DNA from 2 places in the Exiguobacterium sp. s125 genome. Region 2 is predicted to be linked to the other one. Evidence: riboswitches for the same ligand, from Rfam matches in the RefSeq annotation. Region 2 holds a riboswitch; the other holds the start of a gene.

Region 1 (11,013 bases), 270 kb from region 2:
GTATTGCGCCACTGGTCATGAATCCGATGGACATGCAAGAAAGGACGGTGCCGTTTTTCATCGTAGATTTGTTCGACGAGTAGAATATGACCGGCAATCGTCAGTCCCGTCGCGATATGCGTTCCACGGATATGTGAGGCAGTGACACGATCCAGATGCATGGTTACGGTTTTTGATGTCTCCAATAGAAATCACTCCTTTTAAAAAAAGCCTGTCGCAGTAGGACAGGCTGTAAACGGATTACGTCGTACGTTGGCGTTTCTTGAGGGCGACGTACAAGACGATCATGACGACCGCTGCGATTAAGATGCCGTTCGTATAGGGAGCGGCGACGCCTTTAATCGAGCGCCAGTTCGTTCCGAGTGTCTCACCGAGATAGAGAAATAAAATCGACCACGGGATGATTGCGAGAATCGTGTAGATTGAGAACTTTGTTTGATCCATTTTGGCGAGACCTGCCGGAATGGAGATCGCATGGCGGACGACGGGGATGAATCGTGCCCCGAAAATGACACCTTGTCCGTATTTGACGAACCAACGTTCCGCGAGATCAAGATGGTGTTCCGTGATCAATACATATTTTCCGTACTTCAAGATGAGGGGACGACCGCCGTAGCGGGCGAACCAGTACAAAAACAATTGCGAGAACAATCCACCGATGACGGCGGCGACGATAGCGAGTGGCCAGCCGATCGTCCCTTGAGAAATCATGAACCCACCATAGGATAAGACGATCTCACTCGGGATGATTTCAATCATCAAGCCAAGCGCGATTCCGAAATAACCTAAGTCGGCTAAATATAGTAAGACGGTATTGACGACGCTAGATAACACGTTCCACACTCCTTTAATTGCACTTCATCCCTTCATTTTAGAGAAGTCCACGCAAAATGGAAAGAAAAAAATCATCCCGTCGTTAAAACGAGATGATTTCTTCATTAAAGAATGACGGCAGCGATTGTACCGAAAATCAGTAATGGTAAGTTGTAGTGTAAAAATGTCGGAATGACCGTTTCACGCATGTGATCGTGTTGTCCGTCAGCATTCAATCCGCTCGTCGGTCCGAGTGTCGAATCACTTGCCGGACTACCGGCGTCACCGAGTGCACCGGCTGTACCGATGATGGCAATCGTCGCCTCGAGACTGAATCCGTACTGGATGCAAAGCGGCACGAAGATGGCGGCGATGACCGGAATCGTCGAGAAACTTGAACCGATTCCGACCGTGACGAGAAGTCCGATCGATAACATGACGAAGGCAGCGACGAGCTGCGAATCGCCCATTAACGATTTTGAGTTTTCAACGAGTGGTTCGATATCACCTGTCTCACGTAAAACGTTTGAGAAGCCATTCGCTGAAATCATGACGAATCCGATGAACGACATCATCCGCATACCGCGTGTGATGACATCGTCTGCTTCGCTGAAGCGGACGAGTCGTAACACGAGGAAGAGCAGGAGGCCGGTCGTCGCGGCGATGATCATCGATTCCGTCGTCAATTGGACGACGAGCGTCGCGATGACGACAATTGAACTCAGTAATAATTTGGATTTCGTGACGACAGGAATCTCGTAATCGTCCGGTGCGATGTTCCGCATCTCATATTCACGCGGTTTCCGGTAATTGTATAAACCGAGTAACAATCCGAACAACATCCCGAGCGCCGGAATCGCCATCGCTTTGATGACTGATGCGCCAGCGGTGTCCATCCCGTTTTCTTGTAAGTTCGGTAACAGAATCTGATTGAGATAGATATCACCGAAACCGATTGGTAAAAACATATACGGTGTGACGAGACCAAACGTCATGATGATGGCCATCCGGCGCCGGTCAATTTTCAAATCATTAAACAGACCGAGTAATGGCGGGATGATGATCGGAATGAAGGCGATGTGAATCGGCAAGACGTTTTGTGAACTGATTGCGAGTAATAAAATCGCGAACATGATGAACCCTTTTAACTTCTTGACCGACGTCGCATCGGCACTTCCTTTTGAGCGAGCAATCAAGCTATGTGCGAGGGCGTCCGGCAAACCTGTTTTCGACAGGGCGACGGCGAACGCACCAAGCAAGGCATAACTGAGGGCAATTTCTGCGCCGGCTCCAAGACCGCCTGAGAAACTTTCGATCGTTTTCGTTAAACCAAGACCGCCGAGTAAACCACCGGCGAGAGCGCTGATGACCATCGCGAGGACGATGTGGACACGGAAGATGGCTAAGACAAATAAAAGGATAACGGCTAAAACAACAGCATTGAACATAACTATAAAACCACGCTTTCTTTTGGTATCACTGTACTATACTAAAGTATCATACAGACCGTTCTTTTTGCTGTCAAGAAAAAAACATAAAAAGGCACGACCGGTGTCGGTCGTACCTTCTTTCTACTATATAAGGACAAGTTTAGCAATCGACGCGGTCGAGTTTCCCTGTTCCCGGGTCGATGACGAGCCCGTGGACGTTCGTGCCCGGTGGTAATAATGGATGGTTTTTAATCAGACCGACGGAATGACTGACGTTTTCTTCGACTGACGTGAACCCGCGTAACCATTGCTTCAAGTCGACGCCGGATGCTTCGAGTGTCTTTAGGACTTGTTGATTGATGCCGCGTCCTTCCATCTCGGCAATCATGTTTGCCGGATCGATCGTACTCATGCCGCAGTCGTGGTGACCGATGACGATGACTTCTTCCGCCCCGAGTGCGTACAAGGCGACGAGGATCGAGCGCATGACGGAACCGAATGGGTGTGACAGAACGGCCCCTGCATTTTTAATGATCTTCGCATCGCCGTTTTTTAGACCGAGCGCGTGCGGGAGGAGTTCCGTCAAGCGGGCATCCATACACGTTAAGATCACGACCTTTTTATCAGGGAATTTATCCGAGATGAATTGTTCGTATTGTTTTTCTTCGACGAATTGTTCGTTGAACGCAAGCATTTGATTGACGATTGTCATGAAACTTCCTCCTTCAAAACAAATAAATATGTATCTTTTAATAGATTACACGATGTTTTGTCCGTCAGACAAGCAAAGAAAATAGGTGCTGTGAGAAAAGTCACAGGCAAGGGATTCAAAAAGGATGCCTTGTCCGACAACACCTTTTGAGAATGAGAACGTTTTCAATGATGTGAAATAGTTCACAGGATGGTCATGCACAAATCATCAAAAAGGCGGTATGATTGATTTGTGAAGGAAAGCACAAACTATTGAATATCAGCTTGGCATTCCTAACATTTAGTAGGGAAATGCAGACTCAGATTCGTTCCAAAATAGGGAGGAAACCTAACATGGCTGTCAAAGAAAAAATCAAACAAGACGTATCACCTGTCGAACAAACGATCAATAAAATCGTTGCAAAAGGTCAAACCGCATTACAGGAATTATTAACATTTGATCAAGAGAAAATCGATACGATTGTCCGTGACATGGCGCTTGCCGGTCTCGAACGTCACGTTGAACTGGCACGACTCGCCGTTGAAGAAACAGGACGTGGTGTCTTTGAAGATAAAATGATTAAAAATATGTTTGCGACGGAATATATCTATAACAGTCTCCGTGATGAAAAAACGGTCGGCGTCTTAGAAGAAGATGTTCAAAACGGCATCACCTATATCGCAGAACCGGTCGGTGTCGTCTGTGGCGTCACACCTGTGACGAATCCGACATCAACGACGATGTTCAAAGCGTTGATCGCGATTAAAACACGAAACCCGATTGTGTTCGCCTTCCACCCGTCAGCGCAAAACTGCTCACTCGAAGCAGCGAAAACGTTACGTGACGCGGCTGTCAAAGCCGGCGCACCGCGTGACTGTATCCAGTGGGTCGAACAACCGTCACTCGAAGCAACAAAAGTCTTGATGAACCACACGGATATCGCGATGGTCCTTGCGACCGGCGGAGCCGGCATGGTCAAATCAGCCTATTCAACAGGAAAACCGGCACTCGGTGTCGGACCGGGGAACGTCCCGTGCTACATCGAAAAAACAGCAAAAATCAAACGTGCCGTCAGTGACCTTGTCCTCTCCAAAACGTTTGATAACGGCATGATTTGTGCATCGGAGCAAGCGGTCATCATCGATCAGGAAATCTACGCGGAAGTCCGGGCGGAGATGGAAGCACTCGGTTGCTACTTCTGTACAGCAGATGAGAAAAAACGTCTCGAAGCGCTCGTCATCAAAACCGATACATGTGCCGTCAATGCCGACATCGTCGGGAAACCGGCAACCTGGATCGCAGCAAAAGCCGGCATCGACGTTCCGAGCAACACCGTCATGCTCGTCGCAGAACTTGAAAAAGTCGGCTCAGAAGAACCACTCTCACACGAAAAACTAAGCCCTGTCCTTGGTGCGTATAGCGTCCAGTCAACGGAAGATGCGTTCCATGTCGCCGAACGGATGCTTGAAATCGGTGGCCTCGGTCATACGGCAGTCATCCACACGACGAATGACGACTTGATGACGGCATTCGGAATGCGGATGAAAGCCTGCCGGATTCTCGTCAACAGCCCGTCAGCACACGGTGGGATTGGTGATCTGTATAACGAATTGACACCATCACTGACACTCGGTTGCGGCTCTTACGGGAAAAACTCCGTCTCTGAAAACGTAACGGCGAAACATCTACTCAATGTCAAGAAGGTGGCGAGACGACGCGTGAACATGCAGTGGTTCAAAGTACCGGAAAAGATTTTCTTTGAAAAAAATTCAGTCCAATACTTGAAATCGATTCAAGATGTCTCACGTGCGTTGATCGTCACCGATCAAGCGATGGTCGAGTTCGGCTACGCGGATAAAGTCATCCGCAACTTACCGGCAGGCGTCAGCTACCGGATCTTCGACCAAGTCGAACCGGATCCATCGGTTGCAACGGTTCAGACAGGAGCGCAAGCGATGCGCGACTTCAAACCGGACTTGATCATCGCCCTCGGTGGCGGATCAGCGATGGATGCAGCGAAAGGCATGTGGCTCTTCTACGAGCAACCGAACGAAACGTTCTCGAACTTACGTCAAAAGTTCCTCGATATCCGGAAACGGGCCTATAAATTCCCGGCGCTCGGTAACAAAGCGAAGTTCGTCGCGATTCCGACGACGTCCGGAACAGGATCTGAAGTCACACCGTTTACCGTCATCACGGACAAAGAGAAAAACGTCAAGTATCCGATTGCTGACTATGCATTAACACCAGACGTCGCAATCATCGATCCGGAATTCGTCATGACGGTCCCGGCATCAATCACGGCAGACACCGGAATGGACGTCTTGACACATGCGACAGAGGCCTTCGTCTCCGTCCTCGCGAACGACTATACGGATGGACTGGCGCTAAAAGCGATCAAGATGATCTTCGACTACTTGCCACGCGCTTATGCGAATGGTGACGATGCCGAAGCACGCGAAAAAGTTCACAATGCGTCAACGATGGCCGGAATGGCGTTTGCCAATGCCTTCCTCGGGATTAACCACTCGATCGCGCACAAAATCGGTGGGGAGTTCCACACGCCACACGGTCGGACGAATGCGATTCTGATGCCACACGTCATCCGCTACAATGCAGCGAAACCGACGAAACTCGCTTCGTTCCCGAAATATGAATCATTTATCGCTGATGAACGGTACGCAGAAATCGCGCGTTATCTCGGACTACCGGCAGCGACAACGGAACAAGGTGTCGAATCACTAATCCAAGCGATCACAGAACTCGGACAACAGTTGAACATCAAAATGTCATTCAAAGCCCAAGGCATCAAAAAAGCCGACTTTGAAGCAAAACTCGACAAGATGGCCGTCGATGCATTCGAAGATCAATGTACGACAGCGAATCCAAAAATGCCGCTCGTGACGGAACTTCGGAACATCATGGAGCTTGCGTACGAAGGCGTATAACAGAGAAAAAAATCATGGCAATTCAAAAGAGCCTTGCTTCCGGTCGACGGAGGCAAGGCTTTCGTTCGTAATCAGAAGAGACACCGATAAAACTGTCTTGTCATTATTGACAGATATTTCTAAGACCGCTAAAGTGAAGGTAACTTGAATAGAATCACTAGGGGTGTTGCTAAACTGAGATGAGTAGATACTCAAACCCTTTGAACCTGAACTAGTTCGTACTAGCGTAGGGAAGTGTAGACTCTAATAAACCAGCGAAGACCAGTCTGTCGGTTTTTTGCTATGTGATTATTTAGACGTGCGCAACTTTCCTTTTGGAGAGTTGCGCTTTTTTTGTTTACGACTTCGCTATTTAAGTTGCAAAAGACGATGAAGGAGTGGAAGACAGTGAACAGAACGGTAGTAGTGACGGGAAGCAGTCGGGGACTTGGCGCGACGATTGCAAGAGTATTGGTGAACAATGGGTTTAAAGTTGTGATTAATTATTATAAGAGCAAGGATGCGGCAGAGGAACTCGTAAATGAGCTCGGTGCAGAACATGCCATTGCCCTGTATGCGGATGTCACGAAGCGAGAAGACGTCGAGACATTGATGCAGTCAGCGACAGCTCATTACGGACAAATCGATGTCGTAATCAATAATGCCTTAGTCGATTTTAAGTTCGATCCGCGCGCTCAAAAATCATTCATCGATTTGGAATGGGAAGATTATCAAAAACAGTTGGATGGCACGTTGAAAGCAGCGTTCCACGTCGTGCAAAGTGTTCTGCCGCAATTCATTGAACGAAATAACGGCACCATCATCAGCATCGGCACGAATCTGTATCAAAACCCGGTAGTTCCCTATCACGAATATACGACGGCAAAAGCAGGGTTGATCGGCTTTACGCGTAATCTTGCATCAGAGCTAGGACAGTACGGCATAAACGTGAATGTCGTCTCCGGCGGCTTGTTAAAAGTGACGGATGCCAGTGCTGTGACGACCGCTGAAGTATTCGAATTGATTGCCCAATCAACTCCGTTAAAAAGAGTGACGACGCCGGAAGAGGTTGCGCAATTGGTCGCCTTTTTAGCGTCAGAAGCAGCCTCTGGCATTACCGGTCAAAATCTAACCGTAGATGGCGGATTGACGATGAACTGATGTCAGCGCTCAGGAGAAAGGAGTCAGGGACCTAAAGATGACGAAAACGAAGCAGTTAAACATCGGTGTTTTATTGTACGGCTGTGGCCATCATCAAGCGGCATGGTTAATGCCGGATTCTGCGATTGAAGAAATCGGGGAGAGCGGTTATTATCAGCGATTGGCTCAACTAGCGGAAGCGGGCTGCCTGGATGCTGTATTTTTTGCTGACAATCAATCTTTTCCTGCTGCAAACGCAACTGAACTACCGGCCTTTTGGCTCGATCCTGTAATCAATTTAACCGCTATTTCTCAAGTAACCCGCCATATCGGGTTAGTTTCAACGATATCGAGTACGTTTTCAAATCCGTATACAGCGGCGAGACAACTGTTAAGCCTTGATCACGTGACGAACGGGCGTGTCGGCTGGAACCTGGTGACGTCGATGACGGACTGGGAAGCGTTAAACCATAGTATGGATGCGCTCCCTGCAAGGGACGAACGGTATCAAAAGGCGGATGAATTTGCATCTGTAATGGAAAAATTATTTTTATCCTGGGATCGAGCTGATTTCCTTTCGAGCCGGACGGACAACCGGTTAATTGATCCTGAAAAGATTCAACCGATCCATCATAGCGGGACCTACTTCAACGTAAAAGGTCCTTCGTCTACACCGCGTAGTCCTCAAGGGAAGCCGGTGGCGATGCAGGCGGGTGCATCTGCCCAAGGGATTGCACTTGCATCAAAGCACGCGGATGCCGTCTATTCGGTGTCGTGGAATGTAAAGCAAGCGAAAGCATTCCGGGAAAGTCTACAGACACAAATCAAAGAAAGTGAGTCACCGGAGCGGCAGATTAAAATCTTTCCAGGATTGGTTACATACGTCGGTCGAACCCGGGAAGAGGCGCTGGCGAAGAAAGCCGAACTGGATGAGAAATTACCGGTCGCGAATGCCTTGAAGCAACTGAGTTTCTTTTTGCAACAGGACTGTTCTGATTGGGATCTTGACAAAGCGGTGCCGTCCTTACCGCCTGTCGATGCGTTTTCAGGACCGGTCGGACGCTATAAAACGATTCTTGAAATCATCGATGATACAAAGCCTACACTAAGAGAACTGTTAGGTTATCTGGCAGCTGGTGGGGGACACCTGACACTGATAGGTACACCGGAAGAAATCGTCGATCAGATGGAGCTGTGGTTTGAAATGGGTATCGCAGACGGATTTAATCTGATGCCGCCGTCACTCCCGTCAAGCTTAGAGGATTTTGTAGACCTGATCGTTCCTGAACTGCAAAAAAGAGGGTTGTTTAGAGAAGCCTATCAAGGGACTACGCTTCGGGAACATTTTGGTTTAGCTCAGGTGGGGCAGTCGGACGTGAAAAAAATCGTAAAGTAAGCGTTCCTGCCAATCGGAGTTCGGCGTCTGGGAAGTAGCCCGTTCGTCATGAACGGGCTACTTTTTGTATTTACTGCAGAAGATTCGTTTTCAAATCACCTGGAACAGGAATAACTATACAAACAATCTAGTCAAGGGGAGGCGCTTTTATGGAGCGGAGGCAACAGCGAAAGGAACGCTCGCATATGTTACGCAATATCTTGTTTGGTATAGGACTCGCTTGTATTGGTTTTCTCGTCCTGTTCGGTGTCATGACCGTTCTCGTCCAACAAATCGAGAAGTCTGCCGATTATCAGGCGTTCGTCGAACTGATGCAGGACACGGACGTCTCGTGGACGACATTGGAATTGACCCTCGTGTTCCTCCTGTTTTTCATCAGCGGAATGGCTGTCACGTTGCCGGAAGCCGTCAAAGAGGGATTGACGAATCAACTGATTGGCGCAAATGATACGTGGAACATCTTGTCGGTTTTCGGAATCGATCTCAATCAAGTCTTGGAACCGCTATCCTTCCGCGCCGAATATGGCAGTCCATTCTTATCGATTTTCGGAATCGGTCTATTCCTAATCTTATTCTTAGTTTTACGGATCGGCGCAACGCGTGTGACCTGGACGATTCGAACAATCAGCTTTTTAGCGGCGAGTTTCGTCTTGTTTGCATTTACGTTCAACACAGCACTCGGGATTGATGTGCTGACAATTGATCAAGCGACCGTCTGGAACGGAATCTTCATTTTACTCTTTTTGACAGGTCTGTTTTATCTCGCGTTTTATCCACGACAACTGTCCGGTATGTCAGCCGCCTCCCGTGCTGCGATCATTATCCTGATGGTCGCAAGTAGTGCACAACTGTTCTTTACGGTGACGGATGAAGCGAAATATGAGGGGGACGCCTCGACCCGGACGTGGTTGACTGTTTCGAGTTTAAACGCAGGCAGTGACGGCTGGTATGATTTGATGCACGGCAGTCAAGTGACCTACAAGGCAAATGTCCTTGGTGCAAGATTAAATGTCCCGGTGACGTTTTTGAACGGGGAAACCGACGTGACGCGGTTGAAACGATCGATGGAGGACGTCGTCAACCGAATCGACGCCGAGCGCGTCACGAATCAACTGTTGACTGTCATCGGGGGAGAACGTCCCGATTTATCGAATACGCGTTTGACGCTTGACGCAGTCGATTACGGAACGGCACGAAATGTCGTCCTTGCGGCGGCCGCTGATCAAGTCGAACAGGATAAGCCGTTCCCGTTTTGGCTGTTTCTGATTGTCCCGTTCGTCGTCTATCTCCTTGTCAGCATCCGGGCCTTTAAGAAAATATACGATCCCGTCGTTTTCGCTGTTGCGACCGGTTTGATTAGCTGGTTCATCTGTTCGCTGACGGGGACATCGTTTGCACTCTTATGGCAGGACGAGGCTCTCGTCCGGTTCAGTCAAGAGACGGTGACGGTGACGACGATTCTCTATGCGACGGTACTGGCACTGATTGCCGGTTTCATCGGTTACGCAATCAAACGACAGCATCATGGTGATAGATGAAGGGTGAAAACCGTTTCCCGTAAGTTCGGGGAGCGGTTTTCTTTTTTACAAGTAAATTTGTAAAGGTTCAAGGTTAATGTAAAGCCAATTTGTGGAATTAGTTAAGAAGGTTAAATAAGACGGATGTCCGACCTATTCAAAGAGGCTATAAGCTACAATCAAAGCGTGTTAAATTAATTGAGCAGTCATTTATATCTTAGGGGGAAACCAGATGAAACAGGCTACAAAAATTATTATCGCTACCACGTTGATCGCACCGATGTTAGCACCCGTCATCCAAGTCAAAACACTCGCAGCAGATGACAGTGTCGTCAAACTACGTTTTCTAGAAACAACAGATTTACATACAAACTCGATGAATTATGATTACTTCAAAGACGCGCAAGATGAGTCGATCGGTCTCGTCAAAGCAGCGACAGTCATCAAACAGCAACAAAACGTCGTCGGCGAAACGAACAGCTTCCTGTTCGATAACGGGGACACACTCCAAGGCACGCCGTTCGGGGATTATGTCAAAAATCAGTACGATCAAGGCAACAAAGGCAAACACCCGATGTATGAATTAATGGAATACCTCGGTTACGACGCCGTCACGCTCGGTAACCATGAGTTCAACTTCGGACTCGACTTCCTGAAGTCAGCGATGAGTGCTTCAAGCGGTTCAATCAAGTTCGTCAACTCGAACGTCCTCGACGCCGTGACGAAACAACCAATCGTCGCGGAATACAATGAAGACGGAAAAGACTATCAAATCATTGAACGGCAAGTGATGGATCAAAACAATCAACCGAAAACAATCAAAGTCGGCGTCTTCGGTGTCGTCACACCACAAATCATGGCGTGGGACGCGGGGAACTTGACCGGTAAAGTGACGGCGGAAGCCATCATCCCGGTCGCTAAAGCGACGGCGAAAAAACTAAAAGACGCTGGTGCGGACGTCGTCGTTGCGCTGGCCCACTCCGGAATCGGGGATACGATCGACCAAAAAGACGGCGATGAGAACGTCGGGTATGCCTTATCGAAACTGGCCGACATCGATGTCTTGATGACCGGTCACCAGCACGGAAAGTTCCCGGCA
Region 2 (11,013 bases):
CGATCGAAGAAAAAATCATCGAGCTGCAGGAACGGAAAGCGACACTCGTGACGGACATACTTGAACAACCGGCGTCACTTGCGTTATCGGTCGATGAGATGGTTCAATTGCTTGAATAAGAGGAAAGGCACCGATTTCTTTACATGATGTAAACCGTTGCTGCTCTAGGGAGAACAGGTTTCTGGCTATCGTTTTTTCGCCGGTTGATGTTTAGCTTTTAATGTTACAGGGGTATAACTATCATAGCACCGCATCAGCGAGTTGCTTTTACAACCACATGTTTCTCAATATCAGCGTAATGACCTGGGAGAGAAATGCTAACCACTCACTTCGATCTTCATTTTTATGAAATCAATTTGAAATAGCATTCGATGCACTGTCTTGATCCGGAACGATTCGTTCCACTCCTTTCTTCATTACCTTTTGAGGGCTATACCAAATTCAAGGGGGAAATGAACATGTCAGTAACATTAAAAGTAGAAGAACGCGAAGTACGCCCACGCTCACTTAGAAAGCAATTACGTCATGAAGGAAAAGCTCTTGGTGTCGTGTATGGTTACAAAGTGGAAAGTACACCGATTGCCTTTGACGAAAAAGCATTGATCAAAGTCGTTCGCGAACATGGTGAGAATGCACTTGTTGCACTTCAAATCGGTGGTAAAAAAGTCAACACACTGATCAACAAACTCGATATGGATATCTTCACACCAACAATCAAGCACGTTGAATTCATCGCTGTTAAAATGGATGAAGAAACAGAAGTCGAAACAGATATCGTCCTCGTCGGCGAAGCGGCTGGTGCAAAACTTGGTGGATATCTTTCACAAACACTCTTTAAAGTAACAGTTGCAGCTACACCAGATAAATTACCGGAACGCGTCGAAGTCGATGTGACAAATCTTAACCTCGGTGATTCTCTATCGGTTTCGGATTTGCCGGAAGAAAAAGAATACCGTATCGTTACGGAAGGTGACATTCAAGTCGTTGCCGTCGTCGAATCGACACTTGAAGCGGATCTCGAAGAAGCAGATGCTGAAGAACCAGCTGAAGCGACAGAAGAAGTTTCTACTGAAGAACAAACGAAAGAAAAAGAATAATTTTTCTTACCCTCCCCTCGCGGAGGGTTTTTATCTGTATTGACAACTGTCGGTAGAGTCGGTACAGTAAATAGCGTACACACTATATGCACATCCACTAGGGGAGCCCATTGGCTGAGACGATTCACTTCGGACCCTTTGAACCTGATCTAGTTCATACTAGCGTAGGAAAGTGGAGCGGTAATTCGTTCAATTTTTCTGCATGTTTGCAGATTCAGTGACCGCTCTCTTTCATAGAGGGCGGTCTTTTTGTTTGTCTGGTGGTTGTGCCAAAGGGAGATAGGAACATGAACAGTTGGAAAATGAAAGAAATCATCGTCATGATGATGTTGTCGGTTGCTTGCGGGGTACTCTACTTAGGGTGGTCGACATTGTGGTTACCGATTTCCGCGATCTTCGGACCGGTCGGATCGAACTGGATGTTCGGGATTTGGGTCATCGCGAGTCCGCTTGTCGCCTACATCATTCAAAAGCCCGGGGCAGCACTGATTGCAGAAGTCGTCGCCGCGGCTGTCGAATTATTCACGGGGAGTCACTTCGGATTATCGGCCTTATTGATTGGTTTCGCTCAAGGAATCGGTGCCGAAATCGCTTTTGCCCTCTTCGGATACCGGAAGTTCAACACAATGACGTTAGTTCTATCCGGAATGTTCGCCGCAATCGGTAGTATGGTCTATAGTCTTGTCGTCAATGGTTTCGCCTACTATACGACGACGACACTTCTGTTGACGTTTTCCCTTCAACTCGTCAGCGGTGCATTGCTCGGTGGATTACTTGCGAAAGTCATCGTCGATGCGCTCGTCAAGACAGGGACGTTGAACGGTTATGCGATCGGGCGTAAGCGGCGGAAGCCGGATGCAGCATGATTCATTGTAACGACTTGTCTGTCCGCTATCCGGGGCAACATGACAACGTCCTGCACAAGGTGACGGTGACGCTACACGAAGGGGAAACGACGTTGCTCGTCGGACCGAGCGGCAGTGGGAAAACGACGTTTTTACATGTTCTCGCCGGTTTATTACCTGACGCGATCGAAGCCGATGTCAGCGGCCACTGCAAAACGAATGGGACGGTCGGAATCCTTTTTCAAAATCCGGACGACCAGTTCTGCATGCAGACCGTCGGAGCGGAAGTTGCCTTTAGTCTTGAAAATCGCTCAGTCGACCGCAGTCAGATGGATGACCGGGTTGACGCCGTACTGGCACGTGTCGGCCTTGATGTGCCGCTGACGACACCGATTATGCAACTGTCAGGAGGGATGAAACAACGACTCGCCCTCGCCTGCGTCCTAGCCCTTGAGCCGGATATTCTATTGCTTGACGAACCGACGGCGCAACTCGATCCGGCAGGACATCGGGTTTTGATGCAGCTGATTGAGGAACTCCATCACGACCGGACGTTGACGCTCGTTCTGATTGAACATCAGCTTGACCGCTGTGTGACGTTCAGTGACCGGGTGCTCGTCTTCGATCACGGCGGAACGATTTTACGCGATGGTCCGCCGCTTGATGTCTTCGGTCAGTATCGCGATGAACTTGAACGACGCGGCATTGCGACGCCGCTCCTCTACCCGTATGAACTGGAAACCGTGCCCCCCGCTTCTTCCCAGGCGGGGCGGTTACGAAAAGTGACTAACAACCGTCCTCCGGTTCGGCACGACACGACGTTCGCGCTGACGCGCACCGCGTTAGGACGCCGTAAGCAAGTGATTGTCGATAACCTGTCGCTTGCAACACACGCCGGAGAATGGATCATGGTCGTCGGATCGAACGGTGCCGGGAAAAGCACGTTGCTCGAAACACTGGCGAAATTGATTCCGGCGCAAGGCGGTACGGTCCGCTTGTTCGAAAAAGAACTGCGGACATGGAAAAGTCGGAGCTATTACCGACACGTCGGATTCGTCTTTCAACAGCCAGAGCTCCAATTTCTCAAGCAGACGGTCGAAGACGAGCTCGTAATCAGCATGGATGCACCGACGCCGGAGCGGATTGAAACGGCGTTGCAATCCTACCGGTTAACCCATGTCGCCCGTCAGTCGCCCCTCGCCCTGAGCATGGGTCAAAAGCGACGGCTCAGCGTCGCAACGATGTTGTTAGAACCAAAAGACGTCCTGTTACTCGATGAACCGACGTTCGGTCAAGATGCCGAGACGACAAGTCAACTCATCGAGATGTTCGAGCAGGCGCGATTAAACGGGACGACGCTGATCATGGTGACGCATGACATGGAGCTGGTCCACCAGTATGCCGACCGGGTCCTCGTCCTTGGTGACGGGCGACTTCAGTTCGACGGCACACCGGACACTTTGTTTAAAGACGAGACGTTACTCGAGCATAACCAACTCTCTCGTCCGTTATCGTATTTGTATCAGCAACTCGAGGAGGTGAAACGTCGTGCAGGAAAACGACTCCCCGCTCGCACGTATTAATCCGGCACTCAAGCTCGGTGCCCTCCTGTACGTGATGGTGCTCTTGATTGCGGCACCGACGTTACGCGAAACGATAGCCTTACTTTTACTCGCTGCGGTCGGATTGGGCTGCTCCGGTTGGTCACTGTTGACGCTCGCCAAACGGGTCTCCCCCTACCTCGTCTTGTTCTTGCTGACATTTTGGATGATGGCAGCCTTCGGAAAAGGCAGTACGGAAGTTTGGTCATTCGGTTGGTTTCGCGTCACGGAAGAAAGTATCGGTCATGCCTGGTTGATTGCACTGCGGATGCTCGCCTTCGTCTTCCTCAGTTTGACGTTCATCGCGACGACCGACCAAACCCGGTTCGTCATGAGCCTGATTCATCAGTGCCGCCTTCCGGACCGTCTCGCATACGGCTTTTTAGCAGGGATTCGTTTTATTCCGATCTTTCAGCAGGAAATAAGAACAATCCGTCAAGCACGGCGTGTCCGGCAACAGCACTCGATTTGGCCATGGCAGACGTTTTTCGCCATCAGTTTACCGCTTTTTACGAACAGTATCATCCGTTCGGAACAAATCGCGATTGCGATGGAAGCGCGTCGGTTTCAGGCCGAGCGGACGTATTATGTCCGTCCTGTCGTGACGCGTCACGATCAAGTGTTTTTTTGTCTCGTTTGTCTCGTGGCGAGCTTGCTTCGGATTGTCCTATGACATTCATTAGATTAACGCAGACGGATTCAGGGAATCATAGTTTCGGAAGCAGTTAATTTAAAGAAGTAGGTGAAGGTTTGAAACGAATCGTATTAGTCGGGGCAGGTCATGCCCATTTAGAATGTATCAAGGAAGGAACGCATCCGGATGTTGAATGGATCGTCATCAACCCGTCCCGTTATCAGTATTATTCAGGAATGTTCTCCGGTCTTGCGGACGGCACGTATCGACTCGAGGAGACCCGGGTCGATGTCAAAGCACTCTGTGCGCGTCACGGAAAGACATTGATGGAGGACCGTGTCACGCGAATCGATCCGCAAACGAAACAAGTTTTCTGTCAATCGGGTCAAATCATTCCCTATGATGTTGTATCGTGTAACATCGGTTCGAATGACTGGAATGTCTCAGATGCGACGTCACGCGTCACGATCAAGCCGAATTATCAAATCGATCAGGCGCTCCGTCAGTTTAAAGAGGCATCGTCGCCCGTCATCGTCGGGAGCGGTGCTGCTGCAATCGAGATGGCCGCCTCATTCCAATCGGACGGTTGTCCGGTCACGCTCGTCCATGATGAACCGCTCCTCGCAGGACACCCGGCAGAAGCGAGCATCCTTGACCGGTTGGATACGCTGGGCGTGACACGCATCGTCGACCGGTTCGTCTCTCTTGATGAGCAAACCGTCCGGCTCCAGTCGGGCCAATCATTTAAAGCAGATGCCGTCCTGTTTTTAGGTGGCGCGTCAGCGCTGGATTTGTTTAAGGCATCCGGCCTCTATTGTGACGACCGCGGGTTTTTACTCGTCCACGAGACGTTCCAGTCGCTAGAGGACCCTTCTCTGTTTGCCGTCGGCGACTGTGCGACGCTCGCCGCATATCCGAACACACCGAAGAACGGTGTAACCGCCGTCCGGCAAGCACCGGTCTTGCTTGAGAATCTCCTTCGTTTCGTCAATCAGGAACGTTTGCGGACGTTCCGGCCGCAAACGCGTTACTTGACGATTCTTTCGATGGGACATCAGCAAGGGACCTTGCTTTACGGACGACACTATCAGACGAATCATTTGAGCTGGCGTTTGAAACAATGGATCGATCGCCGGTTCATCAAAAGTTATACGACATAAGAACTCGAATTTCGAATGAACTGGGTGTTCGGTTCAAGGCGGAACGTGCACTAAGGTGTCTGCATGTGGAACCTCCTAAAACAGAGAGGTATTCATTCCTCAATCTAGACACAAAAACAGCCATCACATACTTGCGATGGCTGTTTCAGACTGTAGACAACGTGCTATCAGGAAATCAAGCGTCTTTTTTCGTTGCTTTCCTCGGGCGAGGCGCAAGCCGTTGCTCCTTGATCCTAACGGACAACGAGCAGGGTCTTGCCTGCCTCTGAAAGTGCGTTAAAAACGCACTTTTTCCCGTAGGAGTCAACGAAACGTGACGCTTTTTAGGGAATACCGTGAGATAAATCCAAATATGCAGACGGTTTAGAGCGTAATCTGTCTTGAATCGCTTAGAACCGCGAACGATTGCCGCTTTGAATACGAGGTGAGACAGGGAAGCGCATCTCGATATAGAATTTTCAGGCTTCATAACCGTTTGTCTACAGCTTTAACAGCCATCGCATACTTACGATGGCTGTTTTTCGTGTCTTTGATTATTTAAGAAAGCAAGTAATGTATCGTTGAATTTTTCGCGTTCATCGAGTACTGTCCCGTGCCCGCTCTCTTCAAATGGTTCGATCCGTGAGTTCGGGATTCCTTTTTGCATCTCTTCCGCAAATTCAAACGGACAGACTTTATCTTTTTTGCCATGAATGATTAACGTCTCGACGTCAATCTGCTGCAATTCATCCCGTAAGTCTTCGTCGCGCAAGGCGATTGCCGATAAAATCGTGCCGTGAGAAGAGGCTGCGACACTTAAGTTGTGGAACCATTGTGTCAGCGGTTCTGAATGGTCTTGTTCAAAGAAGATTTTTCCGAATCCTTCAAGCATCGCCGGACGGTCTTTTCTCGTATCGGCAATCAAGTCATCGACTTCGTCTTTTGTCATCCCGTACGGGTACCCTTCCCGTTGCGTGAAGACCGGAGCTGCAGCACCCGCAAGAATCAATTTCGAGATTTTGCTCGATCCGTGGTTAAGGAGATAGCGTAACGCAATCCCGCCCCCCATTGAAAAGCCGAGTAACGCTGCGTCTTTCAGTTCGAGCTGCGTGATGACTTGATCGATGTCAGATGCCATCGTTGCATAATCATATCCGCTGGCTGGAGCATCCGATTTGCCGTAGCCGCGGTAATCAACTCCGATGTAACGGTAGCCGGCGTCGAGCAAGGCATTCTTTTGATATTCGAACATGTTGTTATTCGCTGGCCATCCGTGTAACATGACGACCGGTTGTCCTGAACCGACATCTTCGACATAAATTTTAGTTCCGTCAACTGCTTGAATGAATGTACCCATTTGAATAACCCCCGTGTAGTAGTGAAATTCGTGATGATTGAGTATTACCCGTTCTGATAGATTATTAACATCTTAAGGTTAAAGTGAAATGAAAAATAGATAAAATATGGAAAAATATATGGTAAAATAAGTAGAAAACGACGGGGAGGGATTGTCATTAAATCATGGTCACTGGCATTAGGACTGGCCTGCAGTCTCGTCTTGACCGGGTGCGGTCAAGAACGTTTATTGAAGCTTGAGTCCGTACCGGCGTACTGGTCAGTCGAACGTTTTACCGATCATCAATTCGTAGACGATGTATCGACGAAAGAGAAAAAACAATTGTTAAAAACGTGCAAGAATAAAAAGACGACGGCACTGCCCTCATCCTACCGGATCCTTAATACATATGAGATGTACTTTTCCTTAAAAACGCTTGAAATGTATGGAGCTCAAACCGAGGTCTTTTATCTCGCTGAAAAAGAAAACCTGTACCTCGCCTGCCGGTCGCGGGATACGCATCAATTAAAAATTCATCCGGTCGAAGCAAAAGACCATCCGTGGGTGAAGGTAGACCAAGGAACGGACAAAACGCCCTTGCAGACGCCGACATTTTTCCCGGTGACGGAAAAACAACGGACACGCCATGCGGATCAAAATCGTGAAGCGAAAACAGAGGGTGATTTCAGCCGTCGTCTCGCACCCTTCCATAACTTACATATGCCGATTGCAGGACAAATACTCGTCATCCTGACAGAGAACAACAAAGAGCACGTGCTCGTCGATGTCCCGACTTCGTTCATCAACCAGACGACAGACTTTTATTTGACGACGCGTCCGAGCGGGAACGGAGCAAATGCGATATATCATTCGATTACTTTCGAAAGTCCCGGTTGGTACCTGCAGGACCGGATCGTAATGACGACATATGATCAGGAAAAAGTCGACATGACGTACCATCCCTTACCGGAGACACTTACGGCGAATCAAACGATTCCGTATGTGACGTTACGCGCAAAAAATGAGCTGGGCGATGTAGAAGAAAAAACCTTGTCCTTACGCTATCAACCGGTCTATCAGAAGGTGAAGTTATTCGAAATGGACGATGAAGAACGCAATGACGGAATCGAAGGTTTCCTCCATCCGACGATCGAGTCCCTGCAAGAAGGCAATATCCGCAAAATTGGTATCATGCCGGATGAATTATCACTTGCCCTCGCGAACGAACTGAAACAGGTCACCCTCGAGCAACCGCAAGGAAATAAACCGTCGCTTCAGTATTTAACACTCGTCGACAAGGGGAAAACACAAACGTTCACCGTGTATTTAAAAAAGCGTGCCCAGAAAACAGATGTCTACCTGCAAGACACAACCTCGAAAAAAGGTACAAAATTGTCAGGTGAGCTGGCTGCACAGCTCGCGGAACAGATTGAGGGGGAATGAGATATGCGCATACGGTTCGTGTTGGCCCTCTGCCTCGTATTCTTAAGTGGCTGTGCTGAAGATCCGGAACCGGTTCAGTTCAGCTATGTACCGGACCTTTACGATACGTTAAACGTCAGCGACTTTAAAAGTGCCGATCCGAAACTGGGGAGCCTGATTCAAGAAGTCTGTCATCAAAAAAAGGTCAAGCCACCAAAACAGTATACCGTGGGTGACCATTATTACGTCTCGCTCGTCAACATCGGACTGTTCATCGAAGGGACGCGGGCGACGTATATCGAGGCGGACGGTCAACCATACCTTTATTGTGAAGATATGCGGCATCTGCCGACGTTCCATTCGTTAACGAAAAAACAAAAATCGTTTTCAACTTCAGCCTTGAAGAAACCGGTGAAAAAGATCGAAATCAAGAACATTGATCCGAAAAATCGTCAACTGTACAGCCATCTGGTCGATCATGTTCGCAAGTCGCAAATGCAGTTGACACTGCCGACGACGGGATACCTCGTCATCCGGGCGACGAATGATCAGACGAAAGAAACAACCGTCACGAATGTGATGGAATTGACGCCGTTTGCTCACGGGATACCGCACTTCGTATTTATTGATAAGACGTACATGGACGACCGACATCAGATTCGTCCGCACCTGCTGACGGATGGGATCAATCTTCTTTTTGAAGCGCCGATTATCGAGGCGGAAAAACCAGTCAAGGTACGCTTTACACCGGCAGAACCGAACAGTCGGGGTGAGTATGGATTGCTACAGGTAACAACGACATCAGGAGAACGGTCGCGCTATACGTTGACCGTCAGACAGGAGTCCGAGCTACCGCCAGGCATCAAGCTGCTACCAGATGACGACGACAGTTCGGAGTCCCCCCGCCATGCCGTTTTTCATGACCGTCCGTTTCCAAAGGTCGACTACACACAAAAAACGCCATATGACGAATTGAGCGAGCAGGAATTCCTGATGACATCCGTCGAGGAAATGAAGACGTTGACAGGATTGATCAAGCAAAGTCAGGTCGCGGAGAAAAAGGGAAAACTCGCAGAGCGGTCCTATTTGACGCTCTTCAACGGAGATCAAGCACAACAGTATCGGATTTATCTCGATCGACGTGTCAAAAAGACGGATATCTACCTTGAAGACCGGACGCGGAAAATCAGCTTTAAATTGACGCCGGAAGCACGGGACTTACTGCTCGATTCCTATCAGATCAACTGATTAGAATAAAAAATGCTGGGTGACATAAATGAGACAACATACGAGGATGAAGACAATGCCTTCTTGCAACCATTCTGCACGGGACAGCGGTTCCCGCAAAAACGAGGCACAACCGATCAGGATGGCAAAGAAATAAAGATAGACGAATCCACCTGACAGTAAAAAACCGAGAATCAATACCATGCCGAATACTACGGTCATACCGGATACAATCAGTTTCCGTCGCGTCATGCTGTCTCACCTCTGTTGTCCGTTTTAACTCTTTTACCCATTTCTGCGAAAGAACATGTAAAATGCCTGACATCCGAAGAACGGGTGTCAGGCATTTCAGACTGTAGACAAATCCTCATATCCACTTGGAAATGAGGGTTTGTCTTATGTATGCGTAAAAAATATGACACTCCATTAGGATTCCGACTGGAATCCCATGACCAATTGGCCAATTTTTTGAGGTTCAGGGCAGCAAAAGTGAGCATGGTCTGCATCGTTACTTTTTTTAACCCGCGGTAGCGAGTCCAACGCATGCCATGCTTTTCTTTCGCGTCGGCAAAGACACGTTCGATTGTCTCTTTTCGTCGGGCATACAGCTGCCTATTAACCGGTGTGTGGCGAAGGTGCTCGACTTCGTCGATTGCATCTTGCCAGAGATGCCGATGAATCACTTTCTGCATCGTCTGACTTTTCGTACACCGTTCTAGAAATGGACAAGTTTCACAGATTTTTGGATCTGATACGTACTCCCGTCTCCCTTCCCGTGTAGTTGTTCGATAGACAAGCTGCTGATTATTTTCACAGAGATAGCAGTCGTAATACGCATCATTATAAAAGGCATTCGTTTTGAACATACCTTTCACCCCTTTGGGGCGAGTGTAGGGGAAGACTGGCAAAATACACTGTCTGAGAAGTAAATGTACGATGGGGGCGGTTTTATAGGCGGAGTCTGCGACGACTGCAAACGGGACGGTAAAACGGTGGATGATGAGCTCGAGCAAGGGATTTAAAATGATACTATCGTGAATATTACCTGGTGTGACAATTGTCCCGAGTACAAAGCCATTCCGATCACACGCTGTATGAAAGGAATAGGCGAACTGCTTTTCACGCTCCCCCTTCACGTAATATCCTGACTCAGAATCCGTGGTACTCTCCTTCGTCAAACGTCGATCATTCTCGTCCTTCTTCTTGGGGGTAAAACGCTTTTTTCCGTGCGCCTCACGATCATCATTGATTTCTTGTTCCAGTTCATTTTGATAAAAACGTGCTGCACGACGAACATGTTTCTTTTTATATTTCCGCTTATTCGCATTTGCTTTGACGTGTGTCGAATCGATAATCAGGACCACTGGGTCCACGAATCCAGCATCGACGCCTTGGTTCAGAATTTTGTAGAAGATATCTTCAAAAATCGTCGTGTCTTGGAAGCGTCGGACATAGTTTTTTCCGAAGGTTGAAAAATGAGGAACCTTTTCATCCAATCCAAGTCCTAGAAACCAACGATAGGCGACGTTCGTTTCGATTTCTTCGTCTTCCGCATAGAAGGAATACCGAATAAATATTGAAGGAGAGCCATCTTGATTAAGAGAACAGAATCCACGCTAGGTCTTCCGTTATTTTCACAGTACAACTTTTCAACCAATGGATAGATGAATTGAAAGTCCATCACCTGATCGATCTTGCGGACCAAGTGGTCC

The links. Region 2 has a riboswitch for thiamine pyrophosphate ahead of KNQ05_RS05140 (ECF transporter S component). Riboswitches for the same ligand answer to the same signal wherever they lie in the genome.
Region 1: it holds a riboswitch for thiamine pyrophosphate, as region 2 does, so the genes downstream of both, KNQ05_RS06775 (3-oxoacyl-ACP reductase) here and KNQ05_RS05140 (ECF transporter S component) in region 2, are expected to answer to the same signal.

What each region holds. Positions count from the first base shown of each region.
Region 1 covers NZ_JACSMI010000001.1:1,321,761-1,332,773, reverse strand. Annotated here, with positions in the region: gene KNQ05_RS06800 (hypothetical protein) at 1-185, opposite strand, end outside; gene uptA (undecaprenyl phosphate transporter UptA) at 241-834, opposite strand; gene KNQ05_RS06790 (Na+/H+ antiporter family protein) at 939-2,261, opposite strand; gene KNQ05_RS06785 (beta-class carbonic anhydrase) at 2,404-2,955, opposite strand; gene adhE (bifunctional acetaldehyde-CoA/alcohol dehydrogenase) at 3,288-5,882, shown strand; TPP riboswitch at 6,032-6,132, shown strand; gene KNQ05_RS06775 (3-oxoacyl-ACP reductase) at 6,270-7,022, shown strand; gene KNQ05_RS06770 (LLM class flavin-dependent oxidoreductase) at 7,060-8,397, shown strand; gene KNQ05_RS06765 (hypothetical protein) at 8,547-9,935, shown strand; gene KNQ05_RS06760 (bifunctional 2',3'-cyclic-nucleotide 2'-phosphodiesterase/3'-nucleotidase) at 10,147-11,013, shown strand, end outside.
Region 2 covers NZ_JACSMI010000001.1:1,049,770-1,060,782, forward strand. Annotated here, with positions in the region: gene KNQ05_RS05130 (DEAD/DEAH box helicase) at 1-119, shown strand, start outside; gene KNQ05_RS05135 (50S ribosomal protein L25/general stress protein Ctc) at 459-1,097, shown strand; TPP riboswitch at 1,187-1,285, shown strand; gene KNQ05_RS05140 (ECF transporter S component) at 1,385-1,963, shown strand; gene KNQ05_RS05145 (ABC transporter ATP-binding protein) at 1,960-3,525, shown strand; gene KNQ05_RS05150 (energy-coupling factor transporter transmembrane component T family protein) at 3,491-4,216, shown strand; gene KNQ05_RS05155 (NAD(P)/FAD-dependent oxidoreductase) at 4,294-5,337, shown strand; gene KNQ05_RS05160 (alpha/beta fold hydrolase) at 5,843-6,673, opposite strand; gene KNQ05_RS05165 (hypothetical protein) at 6,875-8,095, shown strand; gene KNQ05_RS05170 (hypothetical protein) at 8,099-9,322, shown strand; gene KNQ05_RS05175 (hypothetical protein) at 9,323-9,553, opposite strand; partial or broken gene KNQ05_RS05180 (IS1182 family transposase) at 9,550-11,013, opposite strand, start outside.